DNA from 3 places in the Shinella sp. GW821-FHT11G07 genome. Region 2 is predicted to be linked to each of the others. Evidence: predicted binding sites of a transcription regulator. Region 2 holds the regulator's gene; each other region holds the start of a gene.
The links. The regulator LexA, encoded in region 2, represses DNA repair genes until DNA is damaged. The targets are predictions, from matches to a motif close to TGTTCNNNNTGTGTTCNG.
Positions count from the first base shown of each region.

Region 1: a site for LexA is predicted at 6,050-6,067, ahead of AC1RT2_RS13780 (DNA recombination protein RmuC). Genes of this name have one in related genera too.
Region 3: a site for LexA is predicted at 3,695-3,712, ahead of AC1RT2_RS31420 (ImuA family protein). Genes of this name have one in related genera too.

Region 1 covers NZ_JBXARJ010000006.1:159,011-166,658, forward strand. The annotation lists gene AC1RT2_RS13740 (LOG family protein) at 1-306, opposite strand, end outside; gene dapD (2,3,4,5-tetrahydropyridine-2,6-dicarboxylate N-succinyltransferase) at 481-1,338, shown strand; gene AC1RT2_RS13750 (DUF805 domain-containing protein) at 1,342-1,728, shown strand; gene dapE (succinyl-diaminopimelate desuccinylase) at 1,821-3,014, shown strand; gene AC1RT2_RS13760 (hypothetical protein) at 3,001-3,597, shown strand; gene truA (tRNA pseudouridine(38-40) synthase TruA) at 3,722-4,465, opposite strand; gene fmt (methionyl-tRNA formyltransferase) at 4,465-5,409, opposite strand; gene def (peptide deformylase) at 5,452-5,976, opposite strand; gene AC1RT2_RS13780 (DNA recombination protein RmuC) at 6,100-7,293, shown strand; gene AC1RT2_RS13785 (ribokinase) at 7,337-7,648, shown strand, end outside.
Region 2 covers NZ_JBXARJ010000010.1:225,221-232,868, reverse strand. The annotation lists gene gltA (citrate synthase) at 1-758, opposite strand, end outside; gene AC1RT2_RS20715 (ComEC/Rec2 family competence protein) at 1,066-3,531, shown strand; gene lexA (transcriptional repressor LexA) at 3,620-4,342, opposite strand; tRNA gene AC1RT2_RS20705 (tRNA-Lys) at 4,882-4,957, opposite strand; gene AC1RT2_RS20700 (cytochrome c biogenesis CcdA family protein) at 5,184-5,933, shown strand; gene AC1RT2_RS20695 (AEC family transporter) at 6,066-7,028, shown strand; gene AC1RT2_RS20690 (UbiH/UbiF family hydroxylase) at 6,996-7,648, opposite strand, start outside.
Region 3 covers NZ_JBXARJ010000028.1:32,172-39,819, forward strand. The annotation lists gene AC1RT2_RS31405 (SOS response-associated peptidase) at 1-283, opposite strand, end outside; gene dinB (DNA polymerase IV) at 386-1,474, opposite strand; gene AC1RT2_RS31415 (ATP-dependent helicase) at 1,476-3,545, opposite strand; gene AC1RT2_RS31420 (ImuA family protein) at 3,763-4,521, shown strand; gene AC1RT2_RS31425 (DinB/UmuC family translesion DNA polymerase) at 4,439-5,953, shown strand; gene AC1RT2_RS31430 (error-prone DNA polymerase) at 5,953-7,648, shown strand, end outside.

The sequences.
Region 1 (7,648 bases), on a different contig from region 2:
GCGCGCCGCCCAGGCGTCCATGCCGGGAGCTGGAATGCGCGCGCCGCCGAACATGACGACGGTCGACTTGATGCCGCGCTCGGCGAGCATCATCTCGACCTTCAAGAGTTCGAGCTGGAGGCGCACCGGGCGCAGCTCTTCACGGCAGAGGAAATCGTCGTCGACATAGGCCAGGCGATAGGCGGGGTGTGCCGATTGCGGCGTCTGCGGCACCACGGCGGCGCGGTGCTTGTCCTGCGCGCTGTCGGCCAACGGGTCCCATACGCCATCCTTGCGGCGCAGGCTCTTCTTCTTCAGTCTTGCCATGTCACTTCCTGCTTTCAAGTCTCACGGGATTACCATTTCGCCCGTGCGACAGTATCTGCCGGAAAGGGGCTTCATCTTTCCCGGCACTTGCTCTAGAGCATTTTGCTGATTGATGAAATCGACCTTCCGGCATCCCGACCATCGAAAATAAGCGTCGAAGTTTAAGGAATTCCGATGAACACGTCCAACCTGTCCGCCCTTTCCGCAACCATCGACCGCGCCTTCGAGGAACGGGACAGCATCTCGACCTCCACGCGCGGCGAAATCCGCGATGCGGTCGAGACATCGCTGAACCTGCTCGACACCGGCAAGGTGCGCGTCGCCGAACGCGGCGAAGACGGTAACTGGACGGTGAACCAGTGGCTGAAGAAGGCCGTGCTGCTCTCCTTCCGCCTCAACCCGATGGAAATCATCAAGGGTGGCCCGGGCGAATCCGCCTGGTGGGACAAGGTGCCCTCCAAGTTCGATGGCTGGAGCGTCAACGAATTCGAAAAGGCCGGCTTCCGCGCCGTGCCGAACTGCATTGTGCGCCGTTCGGCCTATATCGCCCCGAACGCCATCCTGATGCCCTCCTTCGTCAATCTCGGCGCCTATGTCGGCGAAGGCACAATGGTCGATACCTGGGCGACGGTCGGCTCCTGTGCGCAGATCGGCAAGCATGTGCATCTCTCCGGCGGCGTCGGCATTGGCGGCGTGCTGGAGCCGATGCAGGCCGGCCCGACGATCATCGAGGACAATTGCTTCATCGGCGCCCGCTCGGAAGTCGTCGAAGGCTGCATCGTGCGTGAAGGCTCCGTGCTCGGCATGGGCGTCTTCATCGGCAAGTCGACCAAAATCGTCGACCGCGCGACCGGCGAAGTGACCTATGGCGAAGTGCCGCCCTATTCCGTCGTCGTCGCCGGCTCCATGCCTTCCGACAAGACCATGCCGAACGGCCTGCCGGCCCCCGGCCTCTACTGCGCGGTCATCGTCAAGCGCGTCGATGCGCAGACGCGCTCCAAGACCGGCATCAACGAACTGTTGCGAGACTAAGCCATGACAGCCGTGGAAGAGCAGAGGCCAAACCTCACCTGGTTCTTCTTCGGCTGGTCCGGCCGGCTGAGCCGCGTGCCCTTCGCGCTCGGCTGGGCCTTCTGGCTGATGCTGCTTTCGGCGGCACTCACCCGCATCCTCATCGTGCCGAAGGAGGATCCGTCCTTCCTCCTCTGGTCCTTCGTTTTCGTCGGCGTGGCCATCGTCTCCACCGTTTCCTCCGTCCTGCTGACGGTGAAGCGGCTGCACGACATGAACCTGCCTGTGCCGCTGATCATCTGTCTCTTCGTGCCGGCCATTTCCTTCTTCGCACTGATCGTCTTCCTGGTCTGGCCGGGAACGAACGGCCCGAACCAATATGGCGAGTTGCCCAATCGCCCGAAAGACTGAGGGCCGCGGCCACGCGCCGCTCGTGACAGGCCCCGGGCGATCGGCTAAACCTCGATTCCATACCTCCCTCTCGTCGCAGTGACCGCATGCTTATGACCTCTGCCGATCCGATCGAAAATCTCACAACGCTCATCCGCTGCCCCTCCGTGACGCCGGCCGAAGGTGGCGCGCTGACCGCACTTGTCGCCATGCTCGATCCGCTCGGGTTCACGGTGGAGCGCGTGACGGCCAGCGAGCCCGGCATGCCGGATATCGAAAATCTCTATGCCCGCATCGGCACGGAGGGTCCGCACCTGATGTTTGCCGGCCATACGGATGTCGTGCCCGTCGGCAACGAGGCTGCCTGGACGCATGCGCCCTTCGGCGCCGAGATTGCCAATGGCGAGATGTTCGGCCGCGGCGCTGTCGACATGAAGGGCGGCATTGCCTGCTTCGTCGCGGCCGTTGCGCGCCAGATCGCAAAGAACGGTCCGCCGAAAGGCTCCATCTCCTTCCTGATCACCGGCGACGAGGAAGGCCCGGCCGTCAACGGCACGATCAAGCTGCTGCAATGGGCAGCCGAGCGCGGCGAACGCTGGGATGCCTGCCTCGTCGGCGAGCCGACCAACCCGGACCAGCTCGGCGACATGATCAAGATCGGCCGGCGCGGCTCCGTTTCCGGGGCCATCACGGTGCACGGCGTGCAGGGCCATGCGGCCTATCCGCACCTTGCCGACAATGCCGTGCGCGGGATCATTGCGCTGACCGATGCGCTGATGCATCCGCCCTTCGATACCGGCACGGAAAGCTTCCAGCCGTCGAACCTGGAAGTGACGACGATCGACGTCGGCAATCCTGCCACCAATGTCGTGCCCGCCGAAGCCCGCGCCGCCTTCAACATCCGCTTCAACGATACATGGACGGCCGAGACCGTGATGGCCGAGATCGTGCGCCGGCTCGATGAGGCCGCTGCCGACGAGAAGCTGCGGCCCGGCCGCGCGGCCCTCCGCTACGACATCAAATGGGCCGAGCGGCCGAGCCATGTCTTCCTGACGCGCAACAACAACCTGATCGCCTCGCTGTCGGGCGCCATCGAGGCCGTCACCGGCCGGGCGTCAAAACTGTCGACGACCGGCGGCACGTCGGACGCACGTTTCATCAAGGATTATTGCCCAGTGGTGGAATTCGGCCTTGTCGGCCAGACCATGCACATGGTGGACGAGCGGGTGGCGGTCGCTGACCTCGAAACGCTCACGGTGATCTACCAGACCTTCATCGAACGCTGGTTCGGCGATGCCCAGGCTTGATGAGGTCCTCTACTACCTGACCGGTGTCTTCCTGCTGCTCCGGCAAAAGCAGGAAGGGTTCGGCTGGCTGGATTTGACGCTGCGCGGGCTTGTCCGCTCGTTCTGGGCCTTCGTCTGGTGCCTGCCGGCCTTCGCCGTCATCTGGGCGTCCTGGCGGCTCTATTATCTCAGCAGCATGCCGGCGGATACACCGGCGGGCATCGCCTTCTTCGTCAAGCTCCTGGTGATCGACGTGACCGGCTGGCTGCTGCCGTTGGTGCTGCTTGTCGCGCTGGCGCGCCCGCTCGGCTATGGCAAGTATCTCGCGACCGTGGTGACGGCGAGCAACTGGGTTGCCGTGCCGTTCTCCTATGCAGCGGCGGTTCCCTTCGCGCTGACGCTCGTCTTGCCGACAAGCGCGCCCTTTGCCGGTCTTCTGCTCTATGCCGTGTTCGGCGCGAGCGTCGTGCTACAGTTCCGCCTCGTCTGGATGTGCGTCGGTAAGCAGACGCTTCTGGCCGCGGCCATGACGGCGATCTTCGTGCTGCCGCCGATGATCGTCGGACAGGAATTGCAGCGCATCCTCGGCACGCTGCCGGCTTGATGCTCTTTTTGCATTTCGCGATTCTGGGCGCTTAAAGCATTTCCAGCCGAAGCGGCATCGCTTTGGCGTCGGATAATGCGGGAAAAACAAGAATCGAGAGCAATTCCGGTGAACCGGAATTGCTCTAGTAGTCGACCGCCATGAAATAAAGCCCGTCCGGCGGCGCCACCGGGCCGCAGGCCTTGCGATCGCGCGCTTCAAGCGCGGCTTGCACGTCTTCAACCGTCCACTTGCCTTCCCCCACCAGCTTCAGCGTGCCGGCAAAGGAGCGGATCTGGTTGTGCAGGAAACTCTGCGCCGAGACACGCATCTCGATGAGGTCGCCGCTACGCGTCACCTCCAGCCGATCGATGGTGCGCACCGGACTGTTCGCCTGACATTTGACCGCGCGGAAGGTGGTGAAGTCGTGCCGTCCGACCAGCATCTGCCCGGCCGCATGCATGGCCGCATGGTCGAGTTCCCTGGTGACGAACCATGCCCGGTTCGCCTCCAGCGCCAACGGTGCGCGCCGTGAGATGATGCGGTACATATAGTGCCGCTTGACGGCCGAGAAGCGGGCGTTGAAATCATCCGGCACTACCGCGGCATCGAGGATCACCACCCGCTCGCGGGCCGTGCCCAGATACGCGTTGAGGGCATTTCTCAGCGTATGCTCCGGCCACGCACGTGAAAGGTCGGTATGGGCGACCTGCCCCATGGCATGGACACCGGAATCCGTGCGTCCCGCGCCATTGACGGAGACGGTCTCGCCGGTCAGCGAGAAGATCGCCGCTTCGATGGCGCCCTGTACGGAATGACCGTTCGTCTGCCGCTGCCAGCCGACATAGGGCGTACCGTCATATTCGATCAGGAGGCGGTAGCGTGGCATCAGGCGATGACCTGGCCGACCGCGACCGGCGTGCCGCGCAGGAAATCGGCCGCATCAAGCGACTTGCCACCGGCCTTCTGCAGCCGCGTGAACCGCACCGCGCCGCTATTGCCGCAGGCGATCGCCAGCCGATCGTCGAGAACCGTGCCGGCAGGCTCGGTCGAGGCCTCGTCCGCCCGCTCGCTTGCCAGCACCTTCACCCGTTCCGGCTTGCCGGCGATCGAAAGCTCGAACCAGGCGCCGGGAAACGGCGAGAGGCCGCGGACATGGTTGTGCACGTCCGTGGCCGGGCGGGAGAAGTCAATGCGTGTCTCTGCCTTGTCGATCTTCGCGGCATAGAGCACGCCCTCTTGCGCCTGCTCCGTCAACGGCAGGTCGCCGGCTTCGAGCATCGCCATGGCCTCCACCATCAGCGCACCGCCCGCCTGCATCAATGCATCATGCAACTCGCCGGCGGTCATGGTCTCGCCGATCGCTACGCGGGCGGTCAGCGCGACGGGGCCGGTATCGAGGCCCTTGTCCATCTTCATGACCATCATGCCGGTTTCCGTGTCGCCCGCCATGATCGCCCGCTGGATGGGGGCCGCACCGCGCCAGCGCGGCAAAAGCGAGGCATGCCCATTGTAGCATCCGAGCCGCGTGCCGGCGAGGATGGCCTCCGGCAGAAGCAGGCCATAGGCGACGACGACGGCCACATCCGCCTTCAGCGCACGGAAGGCGTCACGATCGGCCTCTTCACGAAAATTGACCGGCGTGAAGGCGGGAATGCCGAGCTGCTCGGCTTTCTGGTGTACTGGTGATTTCACCAGTTCGAGGCCGCGGCGGCCGGCCGGGCGCGGCGGTTGCGAATAGACGGCGACGATCTCGTGACCGGCCTCGGCAAGCGCCGCCAGCGTCGGGACGGAGAAATCCGGCGTGCCCATGAAGATGATGCGAAGGGCCATCGGTCAGCCTCCGTAAGAGGAATGGAAGCGGACGTTGCCCGCTCAGAGCGCCTTGCTGCCGCGCATCTTGGCCGCCTTGGTGAACTTGCGGATCACCATCTCGCGCTTCAGCTTGGAAATATGGTCGATGAACAGCACGCCGTTGAGGTGGTCGATCTCGTGCTGCAGGCAGGTCGCGAGCAGGCCTTCGGCCTGCGTCAGCTGTTCCTTGCCGTCACGGTCGAGGTGCTTCACCGTGATGATGGCGGGACGTTCGACTTCTGCATAATAATCCGGGATCGACAGGCAGCCTTCCTCATAGACCGAGCGCGCATCCGACGCGGAGACGACTTCCGGATTGATGAAGACGAGCGGTGTCTTGTCTTCGCCGTCCTTCGAGACGTCCAGAACGAGCATGCGGCGCGCGACGCCAATCTGGATGGCGGCAAGCCCGATGCCTGGCGCATCGTACATGGTTTCCAGCATGTCGTCGGCGAGCTTCTTCACCTCGCTGTCGATGGTCTCGATAGGCTTCGAGACCTCGCGGAGGATCGGATCGGGAAGGATAATCAGCGGCTTGATGGTCATGCGCCTCCTTAGCGCGGTTTTTTTGCGCTTTCAATCGGATTTGGCTGCGAACATACCACCCTGGCCGGTGATTTGTTCACGTTATGATCTAGTTTCCGCCGCAAACCGTGATATGGTCGCGGCATGATCGACCCGACCTTCGATGCCCTGCTCGCCTCTCTCCTTGCCCGACTGGGCGGCCCCGGCCCCGCGCTGGTGCTGCTTGCCGCGGTTTTCCTGGCCGTCTACAGCCTCATCTCGGCCCGCCGCAGCCAGGCCCGCCAGCAGGAAGCAGGCAGGGTGGCGGAGCTGCACTTCGCCGAACTCCTGAAGGCACAAACCGAGATGCAGGGCCGCGTCGCCGCCATGGCAGAAGTGTTCGGCAGCAAACAATCCGAAACGAACCAGGCGCTCAATACGCGTCTCGACGGGCTGACGCAGCGGCTTGGCCAGTCGATCTCCGAGCAGACACGCTCGACGCATGAAAACCTGCGGCGCCTGCAGGAGAGGCTCGCCGTCATCGACACGGCACAGACCAACATCCAGTCGCTGGCGAAGGATGTCGTCGGCCTCCAGGCGATCCTTTCCAACAAGCAGACGCGCGGCGCCTTCGGGCAATCACGCATGGAGACGATCATCGCCGACGCGCTGCCGCACGGCGCCTACCAGTTCCAGGCGCAGCTTTCCAGTGGCGTGCGCCCCGACTGCACCATCCGCATGCCGAACGGCCAGCCGCCGCTGGTGGTCGACGCCAAGTTCCCGCTGGAGGCCTGGAACGCCATGTCGGACGGGCGACCGCCGGAGGCCGCTAAGGTTGCCGCCCAGCAATTCCGCCGCGACATGGAAACCCATATCCGCGATATCGCCGAAAAATACCTGGTTGCCGGCGAGACGCAGGACACCGCCTTCCTCTTCGTGCCGTCGGAATCGATCTTCGCCAGCATCCACGAACATTTCGAGGCCGTCGTGCAGCGCGCGCACCGGGCCCGCATCGTCATCGTCTCGCCTTCGCTGTTGATGCTCTCCGTGCAGGTGCTGCAGGCGCTACTAAAAGACCAGCGCATGCGCGAGCAGGCCCATGTCATCCAGGGCGAGGTCGCGCGCCTGATGGACGATTTGACGCGGCTCGACGACCGGGTGCGAAAACTGCATGGTCACTTCACGTCCGCGCAGAAGGATGTCGACCTGATTCTCACCTCTACGGAGAAGCTGACACGGCGCGGCGCGCGCATCGGCGACATGGAATTCGAGACGGTTACAGCCCCTTCCGAGCCATTGGAGAAGGCTGTCGAGAGCCGAAGCGGGCCGTTACGCCTGAGAGTAGTTGACGAAGACTGACCGCCTCGGGCAGTGTCCGGCGGAAACGACAAGGGGCACTCTCATGATCACCGTCTTCGGCTCCATCAACATGGACCTCATCGCCACGCCAGACCGCCTGCCGAAGCCGGGTGAAACCGTGGTCGGCAGCAGCTTCACCACGGCCGCCGGCGGCAAGGGCGCCAACCAGGCGCTCGCGGCGCGGCGCGCAGGCTCCATGGTTCGCATGGCGGGTGCCGTCGGCGATGACCGGCTGGCGAGCCAGGCGCTGGCGCTGCTTGCCGATGCCGCCGTCGACCTCAACTCCGTGCGCTCCGCAGCCGAAGCGACCGGCACCGCGCATATCCTCGTTGCCGACGATGGCGAAAATGTCATC
Region 2 (7,648 bases):
ATACAGGCGAACGGGTTGGCGCCCGAGGAGCCGGCGAGGCGCACGGTGGAGGTCGATGCATTCTGCTCGTGATCGGCATGCAGGATGAAGATGCGGTCCATGGCGCGCGCCAGAACCGGGTTCGCCACATAGTCTTCGCACGGCACGGCAAAACACATGCGCAGGAAGTTCGACGCATAGTCGAGGTCGTTCTTCGGGTAAACGAAGGGCTGGCCGATATGGTATTTGTAGGCCATGGCGGCGATCGTCGGCATCTTGGCGATCATGCGCAGCGACGCAACCATGCGCTGGTGCGGATCAGTGATGTCCGTCGAGTCGTGATAGAAGGCCGACAGCGCGCCGACACAGCCGCACATGACGGCCATCGGATGCGCGTCGCGGCGGAAGCCGGTGAAGAAGCGCGACATCTGCTCGTGCACCATGGTGTGGTGCGTGACGCGGTAGTCGAAATCATCCTTCTGCGTCTTGGTCGGCAATTCGCCGTACAACAGCAGGTAGCAGGCTTCGAGGAAATCGCCGTGTTCGGCCAGCTGCTCGATCGGATACCCGCGGTGCAGCAGAACGCCTTCGTCGCCATCGATATAGGTGATCTTCGATTCGCACGAGGCAGTGGAGGTGAAACCGGGATCGTAGGTGAAGGTGCCGGTATTCTTGTACAGCGTGCCGATGTCGATCACATCGGGGCCGATCGTACCGGATCGCGTCGGCAAGTCCACCGTCTTGCCACCGACTGACACACCCGCGCTAGTTCCTGTCATAACGATCCTCCGTTGTTTCCAATGGTGGCACGAAGCTGTGCCGTATCCATGAACATGCTCGTTTTGCTAACCCATTTGTCCGATGCTGCCAAGCAATACGAAAGGCAAATTGTGCATTGCGAAAACAGGTTTTCCGGCAACGCAATATCTACCCTTTCCATGAAGTTGCAAGCAACTTTTGAGAGTGCTTTCCACGATGCGGAGGGCGCATCCATTATGTCTGACTTAGCACTTTCGGCATGTACTGCAGATTGAAGATTTCTCCATTCGATTGCACTATGCCAGTGGGAACGGGTGGGGCCGAGCCATGGGCAGGATCGACATCGCGGAACGACGGACGGCGTCCGAGGCTGATGCCTCGCACGGCGTGCCCGCCGACGCGTCCCGAGAGCTCGCGCCGCTCGACAAGCCGTACCGGCCGGCTTCTGTTCTTCTCCTGCGTGCCATCGGCCGCCTGCGCGAACGCCTTGCCGGACGGCAAACGGTGGCAGCCGCCTTTGCCGAGGAACGCGCACACGGCCATTTCCTCCTTTTCGTTCCCGTCTTCCTCGGCATAGGCGCCGCGCTCTGGTTTTCCGCAGCGTCGGATCCGTCGCCCTACGCATTGATCCTGCTTGCCTGTGCCGCGCTCTGGCCCGCCTTGCGGCTGCGGCATCGTGAAAGCCTCGTGGCGCTCGCCGCGGGGGCCGCATTCCTCGTTCCGCTCGGTATGCTGCTTGCGGCCGGAGAAACCGCCCGCCTTGGCACCGTCATCCTGGATGCGCCGGTGACGACGGAGGTGAGGGGACGCGTCCTGTCTCGCGAGAGCGACGATCGCGGTGCAATCCGCTATCGCATTGCACTCGAAACGACGCGCAAACCCACCCTGAACCGCATGCCCACTGTGGTGACACTGCTTGCCCGAAGCCGGCATGAGCCGATCGCCATCGGCGGCGGCATTGCGGGGCGCGCCCGCCTTGGCCCGCCCTCCGGTCCCGCATTGGCGGGGCTCAACGATTTCACCTTCGATGCCTACTTCGCGGGCACGGGCGCCGTCGGCTATTTTTACAGCGTGCCGACCGCCGCGACGACAAACGCGCCCGGCCTCTACGACAGAATACGGCAACGGATCGCCGCCTGGAGAAACAACCTCACCGAGCATATTCGGGGGCGCATCGGCGGGGATGCGGGGGCCATTGCCGCGGCCCTTGTCACTGCCGAGCAGCGAGCAATTGGCGACGACACGGTGGAAGCGCTGCGGCAGGCGGGCCTTGCCCATGTCCTTGCCATTTCCGGGCTGAACATGGTGCTCGCCGCCGGAACCTTCCTCGTCGGTGCGCGCATGCTGATGGCGCTGATTCCGGGTTTTGCCGAGCGCTACCCGGCGAAGAAATTCGCGGCCGTCGGCGCCCTGGTGATGGTGACGCTCTATATTCTCGTTTCGGGTGGCGCGATTTCGGCCATGCGCTCCTGGATCATGATCTGCGTGATGCTCGTCGCCGTGCTGTTCGGGCGCGCGGCCATCAGCCTGCGCAACGTGGCGATCTCGGCCATCCTCATCCTGCTGGTCACGCCGTCTGCCGTGACGAATCCCGGTTTTCAGATGTCCTATGCCGCAACGCTGGGCCTCGTGGCCGGCTACGCCGCGTGGCGCGAGCGTCCGGTCCAGCGCGAAAGCCGGGGAGGGCCGTTTGCGCTGTTCGGCGGAGCCGCCGGCCGCTTCTTCGGCGGGCTTATCCTCTCCTCGCTGATCGGCGGCTTTGCGACGCTGGTCTACTCCATTGGCCATTTTCACCGAATCCCAGCCTATGGGCTTGCCGGCAACCTGTTGGCCATGCCGGTGATCAGCACCATCGTCATGCCCTTCGGTCTGATCGCCGTGCTTTTGATGCCCTTTGGCCTCGATGCCATTCCCTTCGCGATCATGGGCAAAGGCATCGAGTGGATGATCACGCTGTCGACATGGGTAGCCGGCTGGAAGGGCGAGATCGTCACCGGCCGCATCCCTGCAACCGCCTTCTTGCTCATCGGCATCGGCAGCGGCCTCGTCTGCCTTCTGCGCACCCGACTGCGCCATGCCGGCACGCTTCTCGTCGTCGTCGGAATCCTTGCCGCCGGCTGGCCCGGTGGAGGCACAAGGCCGGAGATTCTCGTGTCGGAAGATGGCCGCCTGGTCGCCATTCTGCATGGCGAGAAAGCAGCGACCAACCGCACACGGCCACCGGATTTCATCTATGCGCAGTGGCGGCGCGCCCTTCGTCTTGAAACACTTCTGAAACCCGAGATTCGCAAGACGAGCGGCCTGACAGTCGACACCGAGAAGGAGGACCCCGCCACTACGGCCAGGCAGAAGCGACCCCGCCGCGAAGCCGACCGGCAGAAGGCCAAGGCCGCCATGGCCGCAGCATTCGATGCAGCCCGCACCCGCGACGGCTTCATCTGTGAGACAAAAGCCTTCTGCGCCGCCATTTCCCCTAGCGGCTGGCGCATCGTGGCGCTGGAAGACCTCGCCTTCCTCGGTACGGCCTGCGACGAGGCAGACCTCGTCATCGTGCCCGTCGCAATCCGTTTGGAAGCTTGCCGTTCAGGTGCACGCCTCATCACGGTTCGCCATTTGAGGCAAACCGGCGCCCTGGAAATCCTGCCGGCAGCCGATCACGCAAACTCCGCCCTCTCCGACGCCCTTTTTAACTCGGCCGTTGAAACGCTTCATCGCCCCTGGTCACGGCACCGTACCTATGATTGGCGTACGGGTACCTATGAAGCGAGCGGAGCGGATGACAGTGCGTCGTGATCTCTAAAGTTCACTCCCCACGCCTTGGCTTCTCAATGTTTTGCAGGACGTTATCGCTAAACCGCCGCACGCGTTTACGCGACACGCTTTAATGGTAGCGACGAATAAGCCCGACGAGCTTGCCCTGAATCTTGACGCGGTCCGGTCCGAAAATACGGGTTTCATAGGCCGGATTGGCGGCCTCAAGCGCGATGGATGCGCCCTTGCGGCGGAAGCGCTTCAACGTCGCTTCCTCGTCATCGACCAGCGCCACGACGATTTCACCGGGATTGGCAGTATTCGCATTGCGAATGATGACGGTGTCGCCGTCGAGGATGCCGGCCTCGATCATCGAATCGCCCTTGACCTCCAGCGCATAATGCTCCCCGCCGCCGATCATTTCAGCCGGCACGGTGATTTCATGGGTATTGTTCTGGATCGCCGAGATGGGCACACCCGCCGCGATGCGTCCCATGACCGGCACGGAAACGGAGGAGGGCATGTCTGCCTGGCTCGACGTTCGCTGGGGCGGAGCGGCCGGCACCGGCTGCTTGCCAAGGCTTCCCTCGATGACCGACGGAGAAAAACCGCGCCGCGGCTGAAGACTGGGCGAATAGGCCTCCGGAAGTTTGATGACCTCCAGCGCGCGCGCGCGGTTTGGCAGTCGCCGAATGAAGCCGCGCTCTTCGAGCGCCGTGATGAGCCGGTGAATACCCGATTTCGAGGCGAGATCCAGAGCATCCTTCATTTCGTCGAAGGACGGCGGTATGCCGGATTCCTTCATCCGTTCATGGATGAACAAGAGAAGTTCCTGTTGCTTACGTGTCAACATCGCCGTCCACCCCAGAATCGTGAAACAAATATAGAACATACACTATCTGTTCCATATGTGTTCTGCAAGGGCTTGCGCTTACAGAAGCTTTTCACACGGGCAGGAGTTGGTGTGGATTTTGCCTTTCCCGGCCGCCAGAATAGTCAAGGTTCTAATGCGCTGGAGGCGCGAACGCTAACCAGTGCTAGCTGCGGAAGTGGAGCTCCACTACTGCCATCATTGACGCCGCAGACCGCCGCATCCACATCCGTATGCATGGGCTTCGAGGCGCTACGCGTCACCAATATGGCGGAACAGTCAATATGTACCTGTATTCGATCCAGCGGGGTTCTTGCCGGTGGGCAGGCTGCGCATCTGTGGGTTTCGCCAACCACCCGCCCGGCCGGCAGCAGCGTTGGGCGTAGCGCCTAGCCGAATGAAACTGCAAAATCACATCGCGGGAAAGGCTGCGTCATTCACGCCGTGGCGACGAGGAAACGCGACACATGCCATGCACAGAAACTAACATTCATTTTTATATTTTAGGTCAGATACTCAAATGGTGAGCGCGCAGGGATTCGAACCCTGGACCTACTGATTAAAAGTCAGTTGCTCTACCGGCTGAGCTACACGCTCCCAGGCGGTGCGAAGACGCCCCGCGGAAGTGCGCGGAACATAGGCAGGAGGATTTGCCGGGTCAACCCGGAAAATGCGATGAAAAACAGCTTTTGCTGCATTTTGCCGCGTTCTCCAAAAGGTGATTGGCAGGAGAGGGCTTCGGCCGATACTAGGAAGCGCAAATGAAGGAGCGGACGGGGCGTTTTCGGGCCCGAACCGCTTTCCCGCCGTCGCGGAGTAGCCAGTGTCGATTGCCGATATTTCTCTTCTAAGTGCGCTGCTTGCCGGAGCGCTGTCGTTTCTGTCGCCCTGCGTGCTGCCGCTCGTGCCGCCCTATCTGTGTTATATGGCAGGCATTTCCGTGGATCAGTTCCGCGGCAACGATGCGGTCGCGGTCCGGCGGGACACGCGCGGGGCGGTGCTGCTGGCGGCGTTCTTCTTTACCCTGGGCTTTGCCACGGTTTTCGTGGCGCTGGGCGCCGGGGCATCGACGATCGGCATGGTGCTGCGCCGGCATCTCGACATCCTGGCGCAGATCGGCGGCGTCATTATCATCCTGATGGGACTGCATTTTCTCGGATTGCTGCGCATCGGGCTTTTTGCCCGCGAGGCGCGGTTTCAGGGCGGTGGCAAGCCGGCGACGGCATCGGGCGCCTATGTCATGGGGCTTGCCTTCGCCTTTGGCTGGACGCCTTGCATCGGCCCCGTCCTCGGGACGATCCTCGGCGTTGCGGCCGCGCGGGAAACGGTCAGCGACGGGGCGATGCTACTGGCCGTCTATTCGCTGGGCCTTGCCGTGCCGTTCTGGATCGCGGCCGGGTTTTCCGGCGCCTTCATGCGCTTCCTCCTGCGCTTTCGCCGGCATCTTGGCGCGGTGGAGAAGGTCATGGGCGTGCTGCTCGTCCTGACGGGCCTTGCCTTCATCTTCGGCTATATCAGCACGGTCGCCATCTGGTTCCAGCAAACGTTTCCCATTCTCTCGCAAATCGGCTAGAGCATTTCCAGCCGAAGCGGCACCGCTTCGGCCTCGGATAATGCGGCTAAAACAAATATCTAGAGCATTTCCGGTGAACCGGGGTTCTAGTCAGGGATATCATCCTCGGCAAGCGGGAGCGCGCCTCGGCCCATGGCGGACATCGTCGGACTCGTCCTGCCGTTCTTCGGCATGATCCTGCTGGGCTACGTGGTCGCCCGGATCACCAAGCAGCCGGTCGAAGCGCTTGGCTGGCTGAACACTTTCATCATCTATATCGCGCTGCCGGCGCTGTTCTTCAAACTGGTCGCAAAAACGCCGATCGAGCAGCTGACGCGCGTCGATTTCATCGTCGCCAACATCAGCGCGACCTATTTGGTTTTTGGACTGATCTTCGCCGTTGGCCTCTGGCTGCGCCGCGCGACGATCGGCGAGGCGACAATCCAGGGGCTCGCCGCCGCCTATGGCAATATAGGCTATATGGGGCCGGGGCTGGCGCTGCTCGCCTTTGGCGAACCGGCGGCCGTGCCGGTGGCGCTGGTCTTCTGCTTCGAGAACATGCTGCATTTCATGGTGGCGCCGGCGCTGATGGCCGTTGCGGGTGGCGAGAAACAGCCGGCGCTCCAGATTGCCGTCGGGGTGTTGCGCAAGATCGTCACGCACCCGTTCATCATCGCGACGGCTGCCGGGTTCGTTGCGGCCTTTGCCGGGCTCGAGGCGCCGGCGCCGCTGCAGCGGTTGATTGACTATCTCGCGCAGGCAGCAGCACCCTGCGCGCTCTTTGCCATGGGCGTCACGCTGGCGCTGCGGCCGCTGAAGCGCGTGCCGGTGGAAATCGGCTATATCGTGCCGGCGAAATTGCTGCTGCTGCCGGTAACAATGTACCTGGTGCTCGGCTTTGCCGGCAATTTCGATCCGGTCTGGGTGTTTACGGCGGTGCTTCTGGCAGCACTGCCGACAGCGACGAACGTCTTTGTTATCGGCCAGCAATATGGTGTTTGGCAGGAACGGGCGTCGGCGACCATTCTCATCACCACCGTGCTGTCTGTCGCCACGGTGACGATCCTGCTCTATCTCATCAAATCAGGCCTGCTTGTGGGCGACCCGTTCCCTTAGGTTTTCGCGAAACGTCTTCAGCGACCCGAGCGGTTCGATGCCCTCGCGCATGACGATGCTGCGCAACGGTCCAAGCGCTGAGAGCAGATGCAGGCCGGCGGAGCGCAGGAACTGCACGGGCAGGAAATCGGAAAGCAGCGAACGGTTCAGCAGGTCGACACTGACCGTGCGGGAGCGGATATCGGCCTGCCGTTTGCGGTCGAATCGATCACCCACGCCACCATAGTTTGCCGGCTCATCAATCCGGATAAGGTCTTTCAGCGCCATGATATCGCGCAGGCTGAGATTGAGGCCCTGGGCGCCAATCGGCGGAAAGGCGTGCGCAGCCTCGCCGACCAGCACGAAACGGCCCTTGCCGAAGTGATTGGCGGTCATGCCGGAAAGCGGAAAACTCTGGGCGCTGCCTTCCACCGTGACCTTGCCGAGCATGGATTGCATGCGCTCCTCGACGGCGCGGCTGAGATCGGCGACGGAGAGTTCGCGCAGGCGATTCGCCTCCTTCGGCGGCAGCACCCAGACCAGGCTGGAGCGGCGGCCGGGCAGGGGAACCTGCGTGAAGGGGCCGCTTTCCGTGTGGAATTCCGTCGAGACATTGCCGTGCGGGCGCTCATGCGCAAAAT
Region 3 (7,648 bases), on a different contig from region 2:
CAACGATGATGCACCGGTTGGAGGCGAATTCTCGTCCCTCCGAGCGGAAATTGTAGACGGGCTTCTTCGTCGGGCTCGGCCAGCTCCACCGGCGCTGGACGAGTTCACCGCCCTCGCGTTCACCCTCGACGGTCCGGACGATAGGCGCCGTGTCGGTGATCTTGATATCCTCGCGCGCTTCGATGTTGGGCCGGCCTTCGGGAAACCGGATTTTGATTTTCAGGTGTTCGAACTCCTCGATGACCGATGCGAGTTCGACCATCAGGCGATAATCATTGCACATGGCTACTCCGAATGGCTTGCGTTGTCACACTGTCCTTCCACTGGCGCAGTGGCAATGTAAGGCGCTGGGAGCGGATTTCGAGCCGCCGTGTCCCGTGGCGATCTAGATTTGCAGTTCAAGCTGGTTTGCCTCGCTCACCTCGGCGTCAGAAAAGGATGAAAGCGTGAGGCCGAGCAGACGAATGCCTTTCACTGTGGGAAAGAGCGGTTCGAGAAGGGATTGGCCCAAGGCTTCGAGATCATCGGCGGTGGCGAGCGGAGCGGTCATCGTCCTGCTGCGGGTGATGATCTGAAAGTCGGCGTATTTAACCTTCAGGGTCGCGGTGCGGCCGTGAAGGCCTTTGCTTTCGCAACGGCGCCAGACCTCCGCGGCCAGTGGGGTCAGTTCGGCGCGGGCGGCCTCCAGGTCGACGATATCGACCGTAAAGGTATCTTCGACACCCACCGACTTGAGCGGCCGGTCCGGCTGCACGGAACGGTGATCGATACCGCGGGAGATGTCGTAGTACCACCCGCCCGCCTTGCCGAAATGCTCCTGCAGGAAGATGAGCGATTTCGCCTTGAGGTCCGCCCCGGTCAGAATGTCAAGCCGCTCCATTTTCTCGGCGGTCGCGGGCCCAACGCCGTGGAACTTCTTCACCGCGAGCGCCTCGACGAAAGCCGGTCCATTCTTCGGCGTGATCACCGCCTGGCCGTTGGGTTTGTTGAGGTCCGACGCCATCTTGGCCAGGAACTTGCAATAGGAGATGCCAGCCGAGGCGTTGAGCCCTGTGACCTCCTTGATCCGCGCACGGATCAGGGTGGCGATATCCGTTGCGACGGGAATGTCCTGTTTGTTGTGCGTCACGTCGAGATAGGCTTCGTCGAGCGACAGCGGCTCGATGAGGTCGGTGTGCTCCGCGAAAATCTCCCGGATCTGGCCCGAGACGGCACGGTAGACATCGAAGCGAGGCGGAACAAAGATCAGGTCCGGGCAGCGCCGTTTCGCGGTGACCGAGGGCAGGGCGGACCGAACGCCGAAGGCGCGCGCCTCATAGCTTGCGGCCGCGACAACACCGCGTGCGGCCGAACCGCCGACGGCGACCGGTTTGCCACGCAGCTCCGGATTGTCGCGCTGTTCGACCGACGCATAGAAGGCATCCATGTCGACATGGATGATCTTTCTCGTCTGTGGCGCTTCGTCCTCGCTCATCTCATTTCCACATTGACCGCATGCGGGCGGCGACATCGATCCGGATCTGTCGCGCGCTGCGCTCGCTGGCGGCGGCCGAGACCTTCGGCCAGCTTGTCGCCTCGAAGAACTGGAGGAGCGTCGCTGGAATAAAGCGTGTCCGCGAGGCATAGACATGCCGGTCGCCCTGGGCGTTCTGGCCATGGGTGAAGAACCGCTGCGGAGTAACGAGGGCAAGATTGTCACGCGCCCGTGTCATGCCGACATAGAGCAGGCGGCGCTCCTCCTCGAGCTCTGCGGTCGTGCCGGCCCCTAGGTCCGAGGGAATACAGCCGTCGACGACATTCAGCATGAAGACGGCGCGCCACTCCTGTCCCTTGGCCGAATGGATCGTCGAAAGGATCAGGTAATCCTCGTCGAGCAGTGGCACGCCCGCCTGGTCGCTGGTGGCGTCCGGTGGGTCAAGCGTCAGTTCGGTGAGAAAGCGTTCGCGGTTCGGATAGCCGCCGGCGATCTGCTCAAGCTGGATGAGGTCGGCTTTGCGGGTATCGGCGTCTTCGTGGATGCGATCAAGATGCGGTTCGTACCAGAGGCGCGCCAGCCCGATCTCGCCGGGCCATCCGCCTTCGGCTTTGCGAAGGGCGGTGAGCAGGGTGATGAAGGCCGGCCAATCTTCACCCGTTTTCGGCGGGGGCGGTATCTCGGCGAAAGTTTGCAGCGGCTCCGGGTCCGCAGCAATCGCATCAAGGATCTTTCCTGCGGTCTGCGGCCCGATGCCCGGCAGCATTTGCAGCAGACGGAAGCCGGCGACGCGGTCGCGCGGGTTCTGGGCAAAACGCAGGGTCGCCAGCAAGTCCTTCACATGGGCGCTGTCGAGGAATTTCAGGCCGCCGAACTTCACGAACGGGATGTTCCGGCGGGTCAACTCGACCTCCAGCGCTCCGCTATGACTCGATGTCCGGAAGAGCACGGCCTGCTGCTTCAAGGTCATGCCAACCTCGCGGTTAGCCAGCACCTGCTCGACGATGTAGTTGGCCTGGTCCGTTTCGTCCTTCACTGTGACGAGCATCGGCCGCTGTTCGGACTGTCGATCCGTCCAGAGGTTCTTCGTAAAACGCTCTCGCGCGAGGTCGATCACGCCATTGGCGGCGGCAAGGATTGGCTGCGTCGAGCGATAGTTGCGATCGAGTGTGATCACATCGGCCGGCGTCGGCGAGAATTCTTTCGGGAAGTCGAGGATGTTGCGCACCGTCGCTGCGCGGAAGGAATAGATCGACTGCGCATCGTCGCCCACCACGGTTAGCCCGCGGCCGCCGGGCTTGAGGCCCATCAGGATAGAAGCCTGCAGGCGGTTGGTGTCCTGGTATTCGTCGACGAGGACGTGATCGAAGCGGCCGCCGATATCGTCCGCAAGCTCCGGATCGGACATGACCTGCGCCCAGTAAAGCAGCAGATCATCGTAATCGAGCACGTTCTGGACCTGCTTTGCCTCGACATAGGCGGCAAAGAGTTGCTTCAGCTGCTCCTCCCAGCCCAGCACATAGGGATAGGATGCCTTCAGAATCTCGTTGATCGAGCTTTCGGAGTTCACGACGCGCGAGTAGATCGCAAGACAGGTGCCCTTGGTCGGAAACCGGGTTTCCATCTTGGAGAAACCCAGTTCATGGCGAACGAGGTTCATCAGGTCGGCGCTGTCTTCCCGGTCGTGGATGGTGAAGTCGATGTTGAGGCCGATCTGCTCGGCATACATGCGCAGGAGCCGGGCGCCGATGCCGTGGAAGGTGCCGGCCCAGGCCATGGCGTCCGTCATGACCGCGGCATTGTCACCGAGCACCTGTCGGCAGATGCGCTGAACGCGGCGCGCCATTTCTGACGCCGCCCGGCGCGAGAAGGTCATCAACAGGATACGCCGTGGATCTGCGCCATTGACGATGAGATGGCCAACGCGGTGGGCGAGCGTGTTGGTCTTTCCGGAGCCAGCACCGGCGATGATCAGCAGCGGGCCGCCGATCGCGCCGTCGGCCAAGCCAATGCCGTGTTCGACCGCCTCACGTTGGCGGTCGTTCAGTTTTTCCAGATAGGCTGCCGTCATCTGCCCCAAATTTTCCTAAGAAAAAATTCCTGTCCGTTTTCCTTTCCCATCTCCTTGATCGGCCTTGCGGAATCGTACTGCGAGGCTGATCTGAGGTGACCGTCATGGTCGGGAACGCCGTTTCGGGTGGATTGACTCGATAGGGCATTAGGAACAAAAAAGGAACATATCAGCTTAACCCGCTGCTGGAAACCCCTGAAGGAGCGACCTTTCCGCCGTGTCAAAGCCCGCTCTCAATCCTGTGCTTGCCGACCTTCGTGAGCGTATCGGCCGGCTCGAAGGTGGAGCGGCACGCGCCAGAACCGTCCTGCCGTTCGCCGTCCCGGAGATGGATCGGGCTCTGCCGGGCGGAGGGCTTGCCTTTGGCGCGCTGCACGAGATCGCCGGCGGCGGAGGTGGGACGGTCGATGGTGCGGCGGCCGCGCTCTTCGTGGCGGGCATCGCTGCCCGCACGCGCGGCAAGGTCCTCTGGTGCATGACGCGCCCGGATCTCTTTTTCCCCGCGATCTCGCAAGCGGGCCTCCATCCTGATCGCGTCGTTTGGTGCGAGAGTGACAGGGAGGAAGAAGCGCTTTCAGCAATGGAGGAGGGGCTTTCATTCGGCGGCCTTGCCGCAGTGGTAGGGGAACTGGTTCGACTGCCGATGAACGCCTCGCGGCGCCTGCAGCTGGCAGCGGAGAAGACCGGCGCCATGGGCATCGTGCTCCGGCGGTGGCGACGACAGAACGAGGCCTCGGACTATGGACAGCCGACAGCCTCGACGACGCGGTGGCGCATCAGCACCCTGCCGTCGGAAAGATTGCCAGTGGCGGGCGTCGGGAGGGCGCGCTGGCTGGCAGAACTGATGCGCGTAAAGGCGGGTGCGTGCGCCGAGTTTGAAATTGGAGCCCCCGATGCCAAGGGTCGTATCTGTCTACTTCCCCTTTCTGCCGGTCGACCGGATCAGACGGCGCGCTTCGGAAGCCTTGCCGGCTGACAAGCCGCTGGTGGTAATTTCCCGCAGCGGCTCGAAACGCTGGGTCTCTGCCGCTGATCCATCCGCCCTGAAGCTTGGCCTTCGTATTGGCATGCCGGCCAGCAAGGCTCAGGCCATGGTCGCTGATCTCCTGCTGGTCGACGCGGCGCCGGCAGAGGATGCAGCCGCGCTTGAACGCCTGGCGCTCTGGGCGTTGCGGCAATACACCCCCGTCGTTGCGATAGATGGGGCCGATGGCCTGGTCATGGACACGGAAGGCGCCGATCACCTTCAGGGCGGCGAAAGCCTTCTCCTGTCAGGCCTCATCAATCGCTTTCGTGGTCATGGACTGACGGCGCGTGCTGCCGTCGCCGACAGCTGGGGTGCCGCGCACGCACTCACCCGGCTGCTTGCGGCCGAGACGACCATCGTGCCGGTCGGTGATGTCGCAAAAGCGGTCATCGACTTGCCGATCATGGCGTTGCGGTTGCCGGCAGAGACCATCAAGAGCCTGCGCGTCCTCGGCATCGACACCATCGGCCAGCTCTCGGCCATGCCGCGTGCTCCGCTGACCCTGCGGTTCGGGCCGGAACCCGCGCGCCGGCTGGACCAGATGTTCGGCCGTGTCGCCGAGCCGATCGAACCGATCCGCACGCCGGAGCTGGTCGAGGTTGCGAAGAACTTCGCCGAACCGATTGGCGCGCCGGAGACGATCACCAAATATGTCCGCCGACTGGTCGGCCAGCTTTCGGCCCGCCTCGCGGAAGATGGCCTCGGCGCGCGGCGCTGCGACCTCGTCATCCATCGCGTCGACAACACGCGCCAGCATCTTCGCGCCGGCCTTGCCAAACCGGTCCGCGATCCGGCGCGCTTGTCGAAACTGCTGTGCGATCGCATCGAGACCATCGAGCCGGGCTTTGGCATCGAGAAGATGGTGTTGGTCGCGGTCTTCGCCGAGCCGTTGGAGGAGCGGCAGGTCGCGTCCGCGCTCATCGAGGAAGACGTCGCCGACATCACTCCGTTGGTCGACATTCTCGGCAATCGTGGCCACCGGCTCTTCCGGGTTGCGCCCGTCGCGTCCGACGTGCCTGAGCGTTCGGTCAGGCGAATTGCGGCGACGGCACCTGACATTGGCGACGCCTGGGCTGCCAAATGGCCGCGGCCCACGCGGCTCCTTGTAAACCCGGAACGCATCGAGGTCATCGCGCTGCTACCGGACCAGCCGCCGGCGGTCTTCACCTGGCGTGGCAAGCGCCGGAAAGTCGCGCGCGCCGACGGTCCCGAACGCATTTTTGGAGAGTGGTGGCGCCGGCCGCGTGAATTTCAGGCGGTGCGCGACTACTTCACCGTGGAGGATGAGCTCGGCGAACGCTACTGGGTCTATCGCGCCGGCGATGGCGTCGATCCGGAAACCGGCTCGCACCTCTGGTTCCTGCATGGGGTGTTCGGGTGATGCGGTACGCCGAGCTTCAGGTGACGACGCATTTCTCGTTCCTTCGCGGCGCGTCCAGCGCGGATGAACTGTTCGCGACAGCGGCGGCGCTCGGCATCGATACGCTTGGCGTGGTTGACCGCAACAGCCTCGCGGGCATGGTGCGGGCATGGGAAGCAGCCAAGGCCACCGGCGTCCGGCTGGTGATCGGCTGCCGCCTCGATTTGACGGACGACATGTCGATCCTGGTCTATCCGATGGATCGGCCGGCCTATTCGCGACTGACGCGGCTGCTGTCGCTCGGAAAGGAGCGCGGCGGCAAGGGCAAGTGCCTGATCGATTTCGCCGACCTCACTGAACATGCCGCGGGCATGATCGGTGTCTTGGTGCCGGATGAGGCCGACGAGGCGTGCAGCGTGCAGCTTCGCAAGATGGCCGAACTGTTCAGAGACCGCGCCTATGTCAGCCTCAGCCTGCGGCGCCGGCCCAATGACCGCGTGCGCCTGCATGGCATCGCTGCGATGGCCGCCCGATTCAAGGTGAGGACCGTCGTCACCAACGACGTGCTCTTCCACGAGCCGGGCCGACGGCAGTTGCAGGATGTCGTGACCTGCATTCGGACCCGCACCACCATCGACGACGTCGGCTTCGACCGAGAACGTCACGCCGACCGTTATGTCAAAGCGCCGGAGGAAATGTACCGGCTCTTTAGTGAGTATCCGGAAGCTCTCGCCCGCACGCGGGAGATCGTCGCGCGCTGCAGGTTCGATCTTGCGGAGCTGCAATATCAGTATCCGGAGGAAGCAATCGAGCCCGGCCTCGATCCGCAGCAATCACTGGTCAAGTTCACCTGGGAGGGGGCCGCCAAGCGTTATCCCGAGGGTGTGCCGGACAAGGTCCGCAAATCCCTGAGCGATGAGCTGGAGCTGATCCGGGCGATGAACTATGCGCCCTATTTCCTGACGGTCTATTCCATCGTGCGTTTCGCCCGGTCGAAAGGTATTCTCTGCCAGGGCAGGGGCTCGGCCGCGAACTCGGCCGTCTGCTATTGCCTTGGCGTGACCTCCATCGATCCCGAGACCAACGACCTGCTGTTCGAACGCTTCATCTCCCAGGAACGGGACGAGCCGCCGGATATCGACGTCGACTTCGAGCACGAGCGGCGCGAGGAAGTGATCCAGTGGATCTACGAGACCTATGGTCGAAGCAGGTCTGCCCTATGTGCGACCGTCACTCGCTACCGCGCAAAGGGCGCGCTGCGCGACGTCGGCAAGGCGCTCGGCCTGCCGGAGGACATGATCGGTCAGCTGTCATCGGGCGTCTGGGGCTGGTCTGAAGGAGTGTCCGAGCGCCAGTTGAAGGAGAACAATCTCAACGCGGCAGACTATCGACTGAAACTGACCTTGGAACTGGCGCAACAACTGATGGGTGCGCCGCGCCATCTCGGGCAGCACCCGGGTGGCTTCGTCCTGACCCAGGATCGGCTCGACGATCTTGTGCCGATCGAACCGGCGCGCATGGATGACCGCCAGGTCATCGAATGGGACAAGGACGACATCGAGGCGCTGAAGTTCATGAAGGTCGACGTGCTGGCGCTTGGCATGCTGACCTGCATGGCCAAGGCCTTCGCGCTGATGGCCGAGCATAAGGGCGATGTCCGCGACCTTGCCTCCATCCCCGCCGAGGATCATCGGACCTATGCGATGATCCGCAAGG